One region of the Sphaerisporangium sp. NPDC051011 genome, then DNA from elsewhere that is predicted to be linked to it. Evidence: riboswitches for the same ligand, from Rfam matches in the RefSeq annotation. Region 1 holds a riboswitch; the other holds the start of a gene.
What was found. Region 1 has a riboswitch for cobalamin ahead of AB0H21_RS07375 (ABC transporter substrate-binding protein). Riboswitches for the same ligand answer to the same signal wherever they lie in the genome.

Region 1 (10,685 bases):
TCCCTGGCGAGCGTCAGGAAGCTCATATCACGGTTCGCGGCGCATAAAGCTCAGGTCACGCTATCGTGCTCTATTGCGCCGCATCGCATGGCAATGAGGTATTCCACCGCATCGCACTGGGGAACCCTAGCACGATGGCAAATGGTTCTCCGACTGTTCTGTGTCACTTTTGTAAACATGTCGGGTTGGCTGTCGGGTTATGCGATTCGGTATCACGTTTGTCGGCTGATGTGCCCTCTAGTGCTCCGACGTCGTGACGCTCCGTGCCAGGTGGAGCGCCCCCGTGACCACGGCCCGGACGATCGCCACCGGCAGGTACAGGTCCTTGTCCACCCACATCGGCGGGTCCTCGACCCGCCCGGCGGACCGCAGAAGGTACTCCTGCCCCCGCTCGATCGCGGCCGACAGACGCCGGCTCCTGGCGCTCCCCGCGGTGCCGCCCCCGGCCAGCAGGAGCTGGTACAACGCGTACGCCGTCTCCTCGGGCGTGCCGTCCCACAGCCCCCAGGAACCGTCCGGGCGCTGGGACGAGAGCACCCAGTCCGCCGCCAGCCGCACCGGCCGGCGCGACGCCGTCCCGCCGAACTCGCCGAGCGCCAGTGCGCAGCACGCCGTGGCGTAGTACGGCGAGACGTGCCAGCGGTCCGTCCAGCTCCCGTCCGCCCGCTGCCGCGCGCACAGCCAGGCCGCCAGCCGCCGGACGGCCTCCGCGTAGCGCGGGCGCGCGTCGGGGCGGGCCGCCGTGAACTGGCCGAACGCGTCCAGCACGTGGGCGTTCACCGTCGTCGAGTGCCCGTCCTCGCCGAGCCACGTGCTGAAGTGCGTGCCGGTGTGGTACGCCCAGAGGCTGCCGGGCTCGCGCGGGGCGCCGAGCAGCGCCAGCGCGTACAGCGCCACCGACGTCGTGTCGGCGTCGGCGGGCAGCCCCGGCCCCGCCGCCACCCCGTCTGGGTCGATCCGCTCGCCGAGGCTCGCCACAAGCTCGTCCGGCACGTCCACAGGGATGCCGGCGCGCAGCAGCCAGCTCACCACCCACCCGCGCTCGAACACCGTGATCGGGACCGCGCACGGCACCGGGCCGCCCGACAGCCGCACGACGGCCTCCAGGTGCTCGTGCGCCAGCGGCGCCGACCGTCCGGGGCCGCCGGGCTCGCCCAGCCAGGCGGCCGTGGCGGCCGGGGACGCGCCCACCGTCCCCTCGGGGGTCACCACGACGGCGGGGGCCCGCACGGCGGCCTCGCCCGCGACCTCCAGGGCGTGCATCAGCTTCACCGGCAGGGGAGCGCCCTGCCGCAGACGCTCGCGGACGAGCCGCACCCGCGCGTCGTCCATGTCCTCGGGGAAGGGCAAGAGCGGGCAGGACTCCCACGCCCCGGGCACGGAGGAGCCGGCGAGGGCGCGGACGAGCCGGTTGACCGAGGTGACCAGCGCGGGGACGACGAGCTCGATCGCGGGCATGTCCGGCAGCGGCGCGCCGAAGCCCCGCCGCGCCCGGAGCCCGAGCGCGCGCAGGGCGCGTCCGGCGGCCTCCGCCACGGCAGGGGAGCAGGCGGGGGAGGTCCGGACGAGCTCGCCGAGCAGCGCGTCCGCCGCGCTCAACGTGGGGACGAGCGCGTAGTCCTCGTGCGGACCCCACAGGCCGTCCGGGCGCTGGGTGTCCACGAGGAACGCGATCCGCTCGGCGTGCCCGGTCAGCCACGGGGCCAGGGCCGCCAGCCGCCCCGTCTCGTACACCGAGGGCGAGGCGTCACCCCACGGGCGCGTCATGAGCCCGGACACCAGGGTTCGGGCCTCGGCGGCGACGTCGGCGGTCAGCGCGTCACCGTGAATGCTCATAAGTCGCCCCAGTAGTCGGCGAGCCGGTAGAAGCCCGCGCAGAAGTCCATCTGACGTTCGAGGTAGCCGGCGATCAGGGGGTCGCCGTCCCGCAGAGGCTCGATCAGCTCCCTGGCCCGGGCCGCCAGCGCGGCGAGGCGCCGGTCCACCTCCTCGCGGGGCGCGCCGAGCAGCAGGGCGTTCAGGTCGCCCCACTCCACGTCCCGCCGGTAGGTCCCGAGGTCGTTCAGCAGGCGGATCACCCGTTGCACGGCCGCAGCCGCCTCCCGCACCGCCGCGATGGCGCCGGACGGCGCGCCGGTGTGGATCAGATGGGAGACGAAGACGAAAGTGAAGCCCAGGTTGTCGGCGTTGCCGAGGTACTGCTCCAGTGAGGGGACCGTGCCCGCGTCGCGCCACTCCCGCTCCAGGCGCATCGCCGCCAGCATGACCCGCAGTTCCTCGCGCCAGACGTGCCCGAGCGCGGGGAAGGCGGGGGCGGCGGACAGGTCCCGCCGGAGGTCGGCCAGGAACCGCGCCAGGTCGTCGCCGGGGGCCGGGTCCGCGCCGTCGGCGGCGGCCAGGCACCGGCGGGCGATGTCGTCCACCTCGGGCGCCGAGGCCGCGACGTAGTCCACCTGCCAGTCGAGCCCGAACGCCCACAGGGTGGCCTTGTTGGCCACCGAGAGCCGTTCGGCGGTGAACCACGGGCCGCTGAACGCCATGGCCAGGGACAACGTGCTGGTCAGCGCGTCGTCGAACGGCTTGGCCGAGAACAGGCCCGGGTAGGCCTCGAGCCATTCGCGCATCTGCCGCTGGGAGCTTCCGGCGACCGCGCAGATCAGCCCGGACTCCGTGGCGCCCGGCCACTCGCGGGCGGGAGCCGTCATCGCGGGCCCTGCCCGGCGCAGTTCACGGGAAGCAGCCGGAGTCCCACCGTGCCGCGCGGGCGCAGCAGCGCCGTCGCCGCGGGCGCGGGGGTACGGCCGCCGAGCGCCGCCGGGCGGAACCGGCTCAGGATGGCGGCCATGATCAGCGGGGCGTCCATGTAGAACAGGTGCTTGCCGACGCACTGGTGCGCGCCGCCGCCGAAGGGGAAGTACGCGTACCGGTGCCGCCGCTCGCCGCGGTCGGGGGAGAACCGCTCGGGGTCGAACTCCAGCGGCCGGTCCCACACCTCGTCGAGCCGGTGGGTGACGTACGGGCTGATCAGCACCATCGAGCCGGCCTTCAGGCGCGTCCCGCCGAGGGTCTCGCTCCGCACGACCGTGCGGGGCAGCAGCCAGCCGGAGGGGTAGAGGCGCATGACCTCCTGCAGCACCATCTTGGTGTAGCGCAGCTCGGGCACGTGCGCGGGCAGGGCGGGGCCGGTGCCGACCACGCGGTCGATCTCGGCGTACACCTTCGCGGCCACCTCGGGGTGGGCCTCCAGGAGCGGCCAGGTCCAGGTGAGCGTCGACGCCGTCGTCACCGACGCCGCCGCGTAGATGCTGACGAGGTCGTCGCGGACGCGCCGGTCGTCGCGCGGCGTGCCGTCCGCCTCCTGGGCGCGGCACAGCGCCGAGACGACGTCGGAGCCGTCGGCCGCGTCCCGCCTGACCTCGCGGATCAACGGGAAGATGATCTCGTCGATGGTCGAGACCGCGGTCTTGAACGCCCGGTCTCCGGGCAGCGGCACCCGGTACGGCATGAACGGCAGGAGCAGCCGGGTGAAGACCGCCGCGTCGGCCGTGTGGTAGGCGGAGGTGAGGCGTTCGCCGTCCCGCAGGGAGATCCGGTCGCCGAACAGCACGCGCACGACGCTCTGGTTGACGATGGCGCCCATCGTGCGGGCGGCGTCCATCGGGTCCTTCGAGCGGGCGCGCGCTTCCAGTTCCTCGATCCGCGCGTCGACGGTGGCGGCGATCGTCCCGGCGAGCGCGGCGACGTACTTCGGCGTGAACAGCGGCTGGAGGATCCTCCTGCTGGCCTCCCAGCCGGGGCCGTCCCCGAGGATGCTGTCGCCGAGCAGGCGGCCGAGCGGCTGCCAGAACATGCCCTGGCGGCTGTAGTTGGTCCAGTTGTCGCGCATGACGTGCTGGACGTGGTCGGGGTGGGTCACCAGGTAGGGCCGCAGCACGCCGAGGTTCAGCCGGACGATCCGCCCGCCGGCCTGCCTGCCCAGCGCGGCCAGGCCGTTCGCGGGGTCGCGCACGATGGCCGGCGCCACCCGTGCCAGCATGTTCCGTTTCCTGGTACGGGCAGCGTTGATTTCGACCGGCATTCCGACGTTCTCCACCCTTTCAACGACCCAGAGGCGCACCGCTACGAGGGGTTCCTCGTCTCGCCGGGAGCTCTACGTCGAACACCGGGTGCCGCAGAAGCCGCAAACTTCCCAAGCGGCTACTCTTACGGCAAAGTGACACATGATCGAGTTGATATCACGATCTTCTGACCTGGAGCAAGATTTTCGGTCAATGGTCCGGCCGACTACGGCAGGTTGTACTGTCCGGATATCCGCCGTCATGAGGCTCGTGACCGGTACGCCCTGGGCTGGGCTAGTCCCGCCGCCAGTGTCGGCACACATCGGGGACCCGAGCGTGGAACCGGTGTCGGTGGGCCTGATCGGAGCCGGTCCCTGAAGGCCGCCCTGAACCGCCGAGCGGAGCGAGGCCATGGGCAGGTTCGGGGCGCGGCGGTGTTCTGGAGGAGGAGGGAGGAAGGGGTGAGGAACGAACCCCTTCCGAGTGACGACGGAAGAACGCCGCCTAAAGGAGCGCCCCGAACCGCCGAGCGGAGCGAGGCCATGGGCACAGCGCCCTGAACCCGCCGCGCTGGAGGCGGCAATGAACCCAGTTGATACGGTTCCGGTGACGCGCGGCGTGGAGCGAAGCCGGTGTGAGTCCGGCGCTGTCCCGCAACTGTGAGATCCCCCCGGATCGAGCCAGGTCGCCTCCTGCCGCGCCGACGTCGTCAACCCTCGTGGAAAAAGGGTGATCCGTCCCACATCACGGGTCCCTCGTTTCCCGGCAACAGGAGGAACCCACGTGAGGCCCGTACGCACGGCCTTGGCGGGCGCGTTGCTGGGTGCGCTGACGCTGGCCGGATGCGGCCAGCCGACCGGCACCGCAGAGACCACCCCCGCCCCCGCCACATCCCCCGGCGAAACCGCGCAGGCCGCGGGCTTCCCGGTGACCGTCCAGGCCGGCAACGGCCCGGTGACGATCGCCAAGAAGCCAACGAAGATCATCTCTCTGTCGGCCAGCCATACGGAGACCCTGTTCGCGATCGGCGCGGGCCCTCAGGTCCTCGCCGTCGACGACCAGTCGAACTACCCGCCGGAGGCGCCCAAGACCGACCTGTCGGGGTTCAAGCCCAACGCCGAGGCGATCATCGCCAAGCAGCCCGACCTGGTCATTGTGTCCAACGACATCGACGGCGTCGTCGCCGCGCTCACCAAGGTCGGCGTCCCGGTGCTGCTGGAGCCCGCAGCCACCAAGCTGGACGAGGCCTACGACGAGGTCACCGACCTCGGGGCGGCCACCGGCAACGCGGAGAAGGCCGGCCAGGTCGCCGCGGACATGAAGCGACGGATCGACGCGTTCGCCGCCGCCGCGCCCAAGGGCAAGAACCTGACCTACCTCCACGAGCTGGACAGCACGCCGTACTCCGTGACCTCCAGCACGTTCCTCGGCCAGATCTACGGCCTGTTCGGGCTGACCAACATCGCGGACAAGGCGCCCGACACGGCCGGCGGCTACCCCAAGCTGTCCAGCGAGTTCGTGGTCAAGGCCGACCCCGACCTGATCTTCCTGGCCGACATCAAGTGCTGCGGCCAGTCCAAGGAGACCCTCGCCAAGCGGCCGGGCTGGGCCGGGCTCTCGGCGATCAAGAACGACCGGGTGATCCCCCTGGACGACGACATCGCCTCCCGCTGGGGGCCGCGCGTCGTCGACCTCGTCGAAATGGTGGGCGAGGCCGTCGGGAAGGCCTCCGGCTGAAACCCGCGACGGTTTCCACCGAGCCCCCGCCCGAGTCCCCGGCGCCCATCGCGGCCCCGGGGGCTTCGGCGCGGTCGCGGACGGCCGCCCTCACGGTCGCGCTCGCCGTGCTGGCCGTCTGCGTGCTGCTCGGGCTGGTGATCGGCGCGGTCGGCATGCCACTGAAGGGCGTGGCGCTCGAACTGCTCGACCGGCTGCCCTTCGTCACGGTCGACTCCGGGCTGTCGCCGGTCGAGAAGGGGCTGCTCGTCCAGTTGCGCCTGCCCCGCGTGGTGCTGGCGGCGATCGTCGGAGGCCTGCTGGCGATGTCCGGCGCCGGCTACCAGGGCGTGTTCCGCAACCCGCTCGCCGACCCCTACCTGCTCGGCGCGGCCGCGGGCGCGGGCTTCACCGCCACCCTGATGATCGTGCTGATCCAGGTGGACGGCCTGGTGCCGCTCGCGGCGTTCGGCGGGGCGATCGGCGGGGTGCTGCTGGCGTACGCGCTCGGAAGTACGGCGGGACGCGGCGGCGGTACGGCCACGTTGGTCCTGGCCGGGGTCGCGGTGTCGTCGTTCCTCGCCGCGCTCCAGGCGTTCGTGCAGCAGATCCGCGTCGAGCAGTTGCAGAAGATCTACTCTTGGATCCTCGGCGGCATCGGCGGCGACTGGTCGCAGGTGTGGCTGGTCGCGCCGTACGCCGTGGTGTCGTCGGTGGTCCTGCTGGCCCACGGGCGGCTGCTGGACGTGCTGTCGGTGGGGGACGACGAGGCGGTCGGCCTCGGCGTCGACGCCCGGCGGGTCAGGCTCGTCGTCCTGTGCGCCGCCTCCCTGGCCACGGCGTCGGCGGTCGCGGTCAGCGGGCTCATCGGGTTCGTCGGCGTGGTCGTCCCGCACGTCGTGCGGCGCCTGGCGGGCGGCTCCTACCGGGTCGTGCTGCCCCTGTCGTTGGTGGGCGGGGCCGCGTTCATGGTGCTCGCCGACCTGCTCGCCCGAACGATGCTCGCCCCGGCCGAGCTGCCGATCGGCGTGGTCACGGCCTTCGTCGGGGCGCCGTTCTTCGTCGGCGTCCTGCGCGCCACCCGGGCGGTGAGCGTGTGACCGGGGACGGCGCGCCCCCGGTCGAGGTGCGGGACCTGGAGGTCTCGCTGGACGGGCGACCCGTCCTGTCCGGCGTCGGGCTGTCGGTGCGCGGCGGCGAATGGCTGGCGGTCATCGGCCCGAACGGCGCGGGCAAGTCCACGCTGCTGCGCGCCATGATGGGCATGGTGGAGTCCCGGGGCGAGGTGCTCGTCGACGGCGTGCCCGCGCGCGGCCTCCGGCCCCGGCAGCGCGCCCGGCTGATGGCGTACGCCCCGCAGGACCCGCTGTTCCCCCCGGCGATGACCGTGTTCGAGTACGCCATGCTGGGCCGCACGCCGTACATCTCCTATCTCGGCCACGAGTCCCGCCGAGACAGGGAGATCACCGGCTCGGTGCTCGAACGCCTCGCCCTGTCCCCGCTCGCCGGCCGCCCGCTCGGCCACCTGTCCGGCGGCGAGCGCCAGCGGGTCGTCCTCGCACGCGCGCTCGCCCAGCAGGCGCCCGTCCTGCTGCTGGACGAGCCCACCAGCGCCCTCGACCTCGGCCACCAGCAGCAGGTGCTGGAGCTCGTGGACGGGCTGCGCCTCGCCGACGGGCTCACGGTGGTCACCACCATCCACGACCTCGGCCTCGCCGGGCAGTACGCCGACACGATGCTGCTCATCGCCGGCGGCCGGCACGTCGCCTCCGGCCCGGCCGGGGACGTGCTCACCGAGCCGCTGCTCGCCCGCCACTTCGGCGCGCGCGTCCACGTCAGCGCCGGCCCGGGCGGACGCCCGCTGGTCAACCTCGTGCGACCATGAGCCCGCCCATGAGACCCGCCCGTGAGGAGCGCCCGTGCTGTCTTTGAGCCACCGGCACGAGGACGGCGCGCGCCTCGCCTCGCTTCTGTGGGAGTTCGGCCCCGGCTGGCGCATGATCTCCTCGGCCGTCCTCGGCGGCGGCATCGGCCCGCGCGAGTGGGTGCTCAACGCGCAGGTGGTGGCCGGGTACGCGCGCATGGACCCGACGGAACACCTGAGGGAGCTCGCCCCGCCGGGCCCCGGGGTCGGCATGATGACCGCGGCCTCGGTCGCCCGCTACACCCGCCGCGAGGACGGGGGAGCCGAGGCCGTCGCGACCGTCGGGCTGCGGGTCCCCACCTGGGCCGCGTCGCCGGAGGGGGCGCCCGACCCGGAGCTGCGGCCCGCGCGGCGCGAGCCCGTCCACCCCGGGACGATCAACATCATCGTGGCCGTCCCCGTGGCCATGAGCGACGCCGCCCTGGTCAACACCGTGATGACGGTGACGGAGGCCAAGACCCAGGCCCTGATCGAGGCCGGGTACGCCTGCACGGGCACCGCCTCGGACGCCGTCTGCGTGGCCGTGCCCGCCACCGGCCCGCAGGAGGCGTTCGGCGGCCCCCGCTCGACCTGGGGCGCCCGCGTCGCGCGCGCCGTCCACCACGCCGTACTGGAGGGCGCGCACGACTGGGCGGCCGTCCACGACATCGAGCCCGGGGACGCCCTCGGGGCTACGACGTGAAGCCGGCGGTGCCCAGCAGGCGGTCGATCCGCGCCTGGCCGGTGCGGCCGGACGAGAGGTGCTAGCAAATCGTCCGTGAGCACTTCGCTCGGTTGGAGAACGCGTCCGATTAATTAATGAAGGTGTTCCGTCAGTGCCTCGGTGGATTCGCGGGCGCTGACGGTGTCGATAGAGCTGAGCAGGTTGCGTAGAGCTACCACTAGGGCTCTTACCCGACCGGATGAGACTTCGTGGAGTTGGCCGAGGCCGGCGACGGCCATTGCCGAGCCTTCATCGACATCCCCAGCCCGTACCAGACTGTGTGCAAGAGTGATTTGGCTGGTGATGCGGTTCCGGCCATATGAGGCAGCGGTGTGTTCCAGAGAAGAGCGAAAGTACGAGACTGCGGCCTGGTGCTGTCCAGTCTCTGTATAGAGCAGTCCTTGAACGTGCTCAAGTTCGTCCCGGTCATAGAACGCCGTCCACGTGGGGGCAGGACGCCCTCGCTGGGGGTGCTCCATCAACCGCATCGCACGGGCCAACTCTGCACGAGCGGCGAGGTGATCCCCCAGGAGAGAAAGGGCATGTGCCTCTCGGCTGGCGATGATCGACAGCAGCACAGAGGACTTCATGGCTTCGGCGTACTTCTTTGCCGCTCCCAGTAGATCGCGTGCGTGCCGTGGCCTCCCCTCGTAGTTCGCCTGGAAACCGAGCATCGCCAGAGCTTGGGCCTTGAGCTCATCGTTCTGCATAGTGGTGCCGATGGTCAGCGCCTCGCCCCAGTAATGCCGAGCAGTCTCGTGATCACAGGCGTCGAAGTGGACGTAAGCGCAGCGGTTGGCGGTTTCCCCCGCCAGCAGGCGAAGCTGGCGCCCGATCGTGTCGGGATAGCGACTGGTCTCGATGATGCGGTGGATGCGTTGCAGGTGCCGGATGGCCAGTGGTCGCACGTCACTACCACCATGAGCATCGCCCAGGGTCTGGAGAGAGCGCAGTCCCGCGCGCAACTCCTGGACGTGGGGTGTGCCGACGGCCTCTGGGGGCGTAAGGGAGCCAATGGCGACACCGGCCGCAGCTCCGGCAGCGGTTGTAACGAATGTCCGCCGGTTCACGTCCGTTTCCTCTGTTTGGTCTGTTATTAGAAACGTACATGGGTTTATTTCACCGTATGGCGCGGGCGGGAAACCCAGGTCGGCGGGGCTGATGCCGAACATGGCGTGCAGGACCCGCCAGGCCTTCGGACGCGGCCGGGGTGGGTCAGGGCTGCACCAGCGGTGGAACTGGCGGTCGGTCAGTGTGACCGGCTCGCCGATCAGGTGCGCCGCCTGCGCGAACGCCGCGAGGAACGCCCCCGGTCGCTCCCAGCCCCGATCGGCGCACGCCCGCTCGAACAGGGTCCACTGCTTCGCCATGACCACCTCCGGTAATCGTATCAATGCGTACGGTAATGCAACGGTCAAGAAAAGGAAGGGCGGTCGGCGGAGAAAAGTCGGGCCGTATGTCACGGCGAACATCGTCGGCGGGGTGCGGGTGGCCGGTTTTCTGGGGGTGTCAAGATTCCCCCGCAGAAGGACACCAGGCCGAATGAGAATCTATTCCTACGACGGGCGCCAGGAAAGCGCCGTTTTCCCCGGTACGGAGGCATCCGTGGGGGAGGCCCGGCGGTGGTTGCGCAAGGTCCTCGCCGACCACGCGCGCCGCGACGACGCCACGCTGCTGCTCTCGGAACTCTTTGCTAACGCCGTGACGCACGCGGCCTCGCCGGAGATCGCTGTCGGCGTCCTCGTCGAATGGGACGGCACCGTCCAGGTCAAGGTCACCGACCAGGGTACGACGACGGTGCCGTGCGTGTGCCGCGTCCCGGCCGACGACCTGGCCGAGCGCGGACGCGGCATCCGCCTGGTCCGGAGCCTGTCCAGGCGCTGGGGCTTCATCAAGGAGGCGGCCGGCTGCACGGTCTGGTTCGCCCTCGACCCCCGCGAGCCCCCGCAGGACGACGAGCCGCCAGGCTCTCTCCTGGCTGGCAGCAGTCGCGCCACCTACCAAGAGGCGCGCGACGGGTAGGTCAAGAGGCGACACGGCGAGGAGACGGCACTGCCCTCCGCACAGGCGAAGGGAGGCACGTACGGGAGAATGGCCTTCCTGCCCGTGCGTACGCCAGGATCTGACCCATGCGACTTCTCATCCTCGGCGGTACGAAGTTCCTCGGGCGCGCGGTAGCGGAAGAGGCGCTGTGTCGTGGCCACGAGGTGGTGACGTTCAACCGTGGCGCGTCCGGTGCCGACGTGCCCGGTGTCACAGCGGTGCGCGGAGACCGCACCAGCGG
Region 2 (6,749 bases), on a different contig from region 1:
CCGGTCCTGCCGGGGCCGCTCACCTTCCTCCAGGTTCTGGGGGAAGGCCACTCCGGCTTCGATGCTCTCCGCCTTCTGGATGCTCTGCTGGAGCCGTACGCGGAGCTGCTTGAGAGACTGGCCACGGCGGGAGCACAGGAGGTGCAGCTCGACGAAGGCGCGCTGGTCACGCGGAGTTCCCCCGCCGTCCTTCGCAAGATGGCTTACGCCTACGCCTGGCTGGGCACTCTGAGCCATCGCCCCCGGCTCCTGGTGTGCCTGTGCTCCGGGGAGGCCGGTCCGGCGCTGGCGGTCCTGGCCGAATCGAAGGTGGAGAGCGTCGCCCTCGATTTCGTCACCTCTCCCGGCAATCTGCGTGCGCTGGCCGGGGTCGGGGGTCTTCCTCGGAAGAGGGTCGTGGTCGGGGTGGTGGACGGGCGCAACGGGGTCCCGGTGGACAGGCCACGCGCCCTGGCTACCTGCGCCATGGTTTTGGGCCTGGTCGATCAATTGGTCGTGGCGGCATCATGCCCAACGATGCGTCCGCCCCCCGTCGGCGTGCCTCAACCGGAGGCCCTCTGCCTGGCCAGGCAGATTGCCGAACATGTGGTGAACCTTGGGAACGCCCTCGGCGCCTCCACAGATGTGGGACCGCCACAATAATCGTGGTCGCGACCTCGGACTGCGATGACCGTGGCCCGTACGAACCAACTGTCCTGTAATGCCGGCCGGTCATCGAGTCGCCGACACCAAGGGTGCACGGAAGCGGCCCATCCAGGGCGGAAGGTGGCAGCGCGCCGGAGTGGTCCGGGCGGATGTCGTTAGATTTGTTTGCCGTCGAGAGAGCAGTCGCCGCACTTCACCCCGCCGGGTACCCGGTAATAAAGGCAGCAGGTCCTGCGTCGGAAAGTCAGATCGGGACCCGTGACGTCGCCCAGCCCGGCCAGCCGACCCGTGACGAGGAGGTCTGTGGTGAGGCGGCGCGCCGGTTCCGCGAGGTCCGGACGGGCGGCGAGAACGGCTCGGCCGGCCTCTGCCAGCGCGGACGCCGCATTGCCGTACAGCAGGCGCGGTGCGACCTTGACGCGCAGCCCGGCGGCGAGCGCCTCCAGGTGCGTGACCACCACCGCTCGATAGAGAACGTGGATGAGCTCGGCATGGGCATTCCCCTCGACATGCCGGCCGGAGGGGGTCGGCAGCCGCAAGGCCGGCCCGTCGTCGGCGCGGTGCAGAGGAGTCAGGTCGGGCACGACGCCGTGGACGACGGCGCACGCGAGCATGGGCGACCACAGACGGGCCGCGTGCCCAAGTTGCACGATGGACGCACCGATGCGCTGTTCCCGGGTGTCGTAGCGAGCGGTGGTCCGTGTGATCAGGTCGGGGAAGCCCCGGGCGTAGTCCTCCTCGATCGGATGCCAGCCGGCGTCGTCATCCGACACGGTGATCGAGAAGAACGAGCTGAAGGAGGCCACGTCTGCCAGAGCGGCGGTGATCGATTGCGCGGAGGCCGGACGGAGAAAACCCATGTCGCGTTACTCCGATCTCTTGATCCGGTGAATCTGTGCCGACTTACGGGGTGGAGTGCGCGGGGAAAACGGCGGATCGTTGAAGGGTCGTCCGGGAAAGGGTCAGGCCGGTGGATCTCTCCTTGGGCGCGGCTCGGTGCGGGTTATCAGGGTGACCTGCGGGGTCCCGGTGGACGGGTGTGTGGTCACCTCGGCCTCAACCTGGTACACATCGGCGAGCAGCGCCGGGGTGAGCACCTCGCCGGGCGCACCGAGGGCGACGACCGCGCCGTCGGCCATGACGCAGATGCGGTCGCAGAACGCCGCGGCCAGGTTGAGGTCGTGCAACGCGATGACCGCCGTGACGCCCAGCCCGCGTACCAGCCTGAGGGCGTCGAGTTGGTGGCGAAGATCGAGGTGGTTGGTGGGCTCGTCGAGCACCATCGTTCCCGCGCGCTGGGCGAGGGCTCGGGCGATGAGCACCCGCTGCTTCTCGCCGCCCGACAGCCGGTCGAAGGGGGCGTGCGCCAGGCCGGCGACGTCCAGCCGCTCCAGCGCGTCCATGACGGTGGCCCGGTCGCCTGCGTCGTCGCCCTCGAACGCCCGCTTGTGCGGGGTGCGGCCCATCGCCGCCACGTCGTACACGGTGAGCTCGAAGTCGCCGCCCGTCTCCTGCATCACGGCGGCCAGCCTTCGCGCCAGCCGCTTGCCGGGCATCCGCCAGACGTCCTCGCCGTCCAGCAGCACCTGCCCGGAGGTGGGTCGCACCGCCCGGTAGAAAGTGCGCAGAAGTGTGGACTTGCCCGCGCCGTTGGGCCCGACGAGCCCCATCACCTCGCCCGGCTCCACGTCCAGGGACACCTGGCGCACGAGGGGTCTGCCGTTCACGACGACGGACACATCCCGCACGCTGAGCAGGGCCGGTCGCCCCGTGTCGCCGTGCGCCGCCTCGGCGGTCGTTCCCGGTGCGGCCGCGATCGCCGCCTCTCCTGCCGTCATCGTGCTCTCCGTCTCATGAGCCACAGGAAGAAGGGGCCGCCGACCAGGGCGGTCAGCAGCCCGACGGGGATCTCCTCCGGACTGATGAGCGTCCGGGCCACCAGATCGGCGACGATCAGGAATGCCGCGCCGAGCAGCGCGCACGCGGGAAGGGCGCGGCGATGGTCGGCGCCGAGCAGCAGCCGTACGACGTGCGGCATGATCAGGCCGACGAACCCGATGGAGCCGCTGACCGCGACGATCGTCCCGATCATCATCGCCACCAGCACGAACAACCCCGCCCTGAACCGGTGGACGTCCAGCCCGAGGGCGGCGGCGGCCTCCTCGCCCGCCAGCAGCAGGTTGAGCGGGCGGGAGACTCCGAGCAGGACCACCGTTCCGGCCAGGACGGCGGCGGCGGGGATCCACACCACGGTCCATGTGGTGCCGGCCAGCCCGCCGAGCATCCAGCGCAACGCCGACTGCGTCTTGTGCGGATCGTTGGATGTCACCACCAGGAAGCCGGCGACCGCGGACAGCACCTCGGCCGTCGCCACCCCGGCCAGCACGAGCCGGACCGTCGTCATGCGCCCGCCGGATCGGGCGAGGAAGTACACCGCGACGAGCGCGGCCAGGGCACCGATGAACGCCGCCACCGGCAGGGAGAAGACTCCGAACAGGGTCACGTTGAACACGACGACGGCCACCGCGCCGACGCTGGCTCCCGAGGACACGCCGAGCAGCATCGGGTCGGCCAGGGGGTTGCGCACCAGCGCCTGCAGGGCCATCCCGCACACCGACAGACCGGCCCCGATCACGCCGCACAGCAGGATGCGGGGCAGCCGCACGTCCATGACGATCGTCTCGCGGACCTGGGTCCAGCTCTGCTCGGCCAGGGCCGGGTGGATCCGGTGCAGCAGGATGCCCCAGACCTGGCCGGGCGGCAGGTCGACCGAGCCTGCGGCCACTCCCGCCGTGGCGGCCGCCAGGGTCAGCAGCACCAGGCCGGCGAGCACGAGCGTCATGGAAATCCGCGGACGGCCAGGCGTTCGGGAGTCGCGCGGGGACGCGACGCTCTCCGCCGCCCCCGGACGCCCAGGTGAGGCGGCGCCCGCGGCAGTCCCGCCGGCCTCCGTCATGTCGGTCATGTCGGTCACTGGAAGCGGTCGGGGTGGAGCTGTCGTGCGAGGGACTCCACCGCGGACGGCACCCGGACGCCGAGGACCACGGACGAGAGCGGCAGCACCGCGAACCTCTGCTTCTTGATCGCGGGGACGTCCTTGAGCGCGGGGTTGGACAGCAGGAACCGCTTCTTGTCATCTACGGACTGGTCGCCGTAGTCATAGATGACGATCACTTCGGGCGCCCGCTCCGCCACCTGCTCGAACGACACGTCTCCCCATGCCTTGGGCAGGTCGGCGAACAGGTTCACCCCACCGGCCAGCTTGATCACCTCGTTGCCGATGCCCGCGCCGCCCGCGGTGAACGCGGTCTTGTCGCCGCTGTCGTAGACGAACAGCTTGATCGGGACGGCATCCGCCAACCTCTCCTTGACGGTGTCGAGGGTCACGTGCAGCCGGCGCACCTCCTGCTCGGCGCGGTCGGGCACGCCGAAGATCTTGGCGACGTTGCGGACCTCCTCGTCCATCATCGACACGGTCACCGGCCCGGATGGGCACTGCTCGACGTTGAGGTAGGAGTCGATCCCGGCCTCGGCGAGCGCGGCCCGGCCGCGTCCCTCCTTCTCGTCGAAGGCGCTGCTGAAGCCGCCGTAGACGAAGTCGGGCTCGGCGGCCAGCAGCGCCTCGTAGGAGGGATATTCCTTCGACAGCACCTTGATGCCGTCGTAGGCCGCCTTGTACTCGGGCAGGATCCGGTCGTCGAGATAGCCCGTACCGATCATGGACTTCTCCAGGCCGAGCGCCAGCATCACCTCGGTCGCGTGCTGATTCAGCGACACCGCGTGCCGCGGTGGCTGTTCGTAGACGGTGGTCACACCGCAGTTGGCCACCGTGACCGGGAAGCCCGTCGGCGTGATGGAGGCAGCAGTCCCGGGCGCCCCGGTCGTGGGGGTGCCGGTGGCGGATGCGCCGGTGGTGGTACCGCCGCAGCCGGTGACGAGCACCGCCGCGGTGAGCGCGAGTGCCGGGAGCAGGAGACGTCCGCGCGTCATATGTATGTCCTCATGCGTATGTCCTCTCGAACAGAAGGGCAGATATCGGAGTCAGGTGGCCGGGTCGGGCTTCTCCGCCGAGCCGCGCACGACGTCGCCGGTGCCGGTACGCCGCGGCGGAGCCGTGACGTGGAGAGCGAGGATGGCGGGGAGATCGGCGAGGCCGGGGCCGCCGGCGCGGATCCACGCGGCGACGTCGTCGGCCGCTTCCGGCTGGTTGACCAGTCCCAGCCACACCGGGCGCCCGCCCGCCTCCCGCCCCGCGGGTGAGGGCTGTACCACGATGACGTTCGCCTGCTCGCAGACGTCCAGGCAGTCGGTGACGCGTACCTCGGCGACCTCGGCCAGGCGGGTGAGCTGCTCGTCGTGGTCGAACCCAGGGACCTTGCGCGCGCTGCCGCAGCAGCACCCCCGGCAGACGGCGATCCTCGTCATGCGCGCTTTGACCGTCTACCAGGTAGGCGTGGGTGACAGCTGAACGTATGCACGGCAAGCGCCGGGTCGGGATGCGGGATCGCGATCAGGTCGGTGAGGATGAACGTCGCACAGCGGAGGAAGGCTCATCGGCGGTCTCCTGGGAACAGGCCGCAGCCGCCATTCCTCGATGACGGGCGTGGCTGACGAGGAGACGGATCACCGGGAGAGGCCCGCTTGGGAAGCGGTGCGGGCAAGCGGAGGTGACCTGCCGGCCATGCGGCATGACGATCACCGTTCCTCTCTTGGGGAGATCCGCCCCAATTTCCGTGAGGAGGCGACCGCATGAGTCTCCTGGCTCTCGGGTCGAGGCTCGCCCCGGCCTTCCCACCCCATCGGGGCAGTGGCGTCGTCGGGGTCCGCTCGCCGATCACAGTGGCGGGACCGCGCCGGATTCACACCGGCTTCCTCGTTCCGCCGTCGCCTTTCGCCGCCCATGGTCGCACACGCCGCTCTGTTCGCAAAAGCTCACATTCTTCGCACCGACTCGCGGGGGCCAGGGCGTTCCGGCGCCAAGGGGGATCGGCCGGCGGGCACCATGGTGATGACCAGCCCGGCGTCGGCGACCCCCTCCGTCGCCGAACGCGCGGCCGCACTCCCTGTGATGCCGCCGTGGCGAGCGCGGCGCCGTTCACGTCGAGCCGTGCACATCATGGCCGTTCTTGACGAGGTTGACGGCCATGCGGCCGCCCATGCCGCCCAGTCCGATGAAAGCGATCTTCATGACAGTCCCAGCTCCAGGTCCCCCAGGGGGGCGAAGAACGCTCCGACCTCCTCGGGCGAGGCGGCGACCGCCCACCGCGGCGTCCGGTCCTTGTCGATGATCTGGGCGCGGATGCCCTCCCGCAGGTCCGGGTGGCGCAGGGCCCGGCACGACACCCGGTACTCCTGGTCGAGCACCTCCTCCAGCGAGCCGAGGAGCCCCGCCCTGCGGATCGCCTCCAAGGTCACCTTGAGCGCCGTCGGCGACCTGCCGACGATCTGCTCGGCCGCCTCCTTCGCCGCGTTGTCGCCGCTGTCCAGCAGGAGCTCCACGATCTGCGCGACGCTCTCGGCCGCGTAGCAGACGTCGATCCAGGCACGCTGTCCGGCCAGCGTCCCGTCCGGGGCGGCACGCGCGTAGGTCTCCAGGGCGTGCGCCACCCCGTGCTCCTCCACGGCCCGGCTGAAGGCGGCCAGGTCGGCGGAGGGGACGAAGTGATCGGCCAGCCCGCAGAGGATGGCATCGCCCGCCCCGATCGACGCCCCGGTCAGCGCCAGGTGCAGGCCGATCTCACCGGGAGCGCGCGAGAGCAGGTACGTACCCCCGACATCGGGGACGAGGCCGATGCCGGTCTCGGGCATGGCCAGTCTCGTGCGCTCGGTGACCACGCGCACGCTGCCGTGCGCCGAGACTCCGACACCGCCGCCCAGGACCAGGCCGTCCATGAGCGCGACGTACGGTTTGCCGTATCGGGCTATGTGGGCGTTGAGGTGGTACTCGTCCCGCCAGAACGCGGGCGTGGCGTCACCTCCCTGGCGAATGTCATGGTAGACGGAGCGGATGTCGCCCCCGGCGCACAGGCCGCGTTCGCCCGCGCCGCTGATGAGCACGACGTCGACCGCGTCGTCCGCCTCCCACGCGCGCAGCGTGGCGTCGA

Region 2: it holds a riboswitch for cobalamin, as region 1 does, so the genes downstream of both, AB0H21_RS38655 ((2Fe-2S) ferredoxin domain-containing protein) here and AB0H21_RS07375 (ABC transporter substrate-binding protein) in region 1, are expected to answer to the same signal.

Annotation. Positions count from the first base shown of each region.
Region 1 covers NZ_JBFAGG010000003.1:5,810-16,494, forward strand. The annotation lists gene AB0H21_RS07360 (prenyltransferase/squalene oxidase repeat-containing protein) at 238-1,836, opposite strand; gene AB0H21_RS07365 (terpene synthase family protein) at 1,833-2,705, opposite strand; gene AB0H21_RS07370 (cytochrome P450) at 2,702-4,036, opposite strand; cobalamin riboswitch at 4,640-4,773, shown strand; gene AB0H21_RS07375 (ABC transporter substrate-binding protein) at 4,842-5,795, shown strand; gene AB0H21_RS07380 (iron ABC transporter permease) at 5,951-6,874, shown strand; gene AB0H21_RS07385 (ABC transporter ATP-binding protein) at 6,871-7,659, shown strand; gene AB0H21_RS07390 (adenosylcobinamide amidohydrolase) at 7,697-8,380, shown strand; gene AB0H21_RS07395 (hypothetical protein) at 8,494-9,771, opposite strand; gene AB0H21_RS07400 (ATP-binding protein) at 9,944-10,423, shown strand; gene AB0H21_RS07405 (NAD-dependent epimerase/dehydratase family protein) at 10,531-10,685, shown strand, end outside.
Region 2 covers NZ_JBFAGG010000027.1:27,049-33,797, reverse strand. The annotation lists gene AB0H21_RS38680 (hypothetical protein) at 1-642, shown strand, start outside; gene AB0H21_RS38675 ((2Fe-2S)-binding protein) at 801-1,505, opposite strand; gene AB0H21_RS38670 (ABC transporter ATP-binding protein) at 1,608-2,483, opposite strand; gene AB0H21_RS38665 (iron ABC transporter permease) at 2,480-3,610, opposite strand; gene AB0H21_RS38660 (ABC transporter substrate-binding protein) at 3,616-4,635, opposite strand; gene AB0H21_RS38655 ((2Fe-2S) ferredoxin domain-containing protein) at 4,687-5,070, opposite strand; cobalamin riboswitch at 5,397-5,523, opposite strand; gene AB0H21_RS38650 (NAD(P)-binding domain-containing protein) at 5,741-5,833, opposite strand; gene AB0H21_RS38645 (enoyl-CoA hydratase/isomerase family protein) at 5,830-6,749, opposite strand, start outside.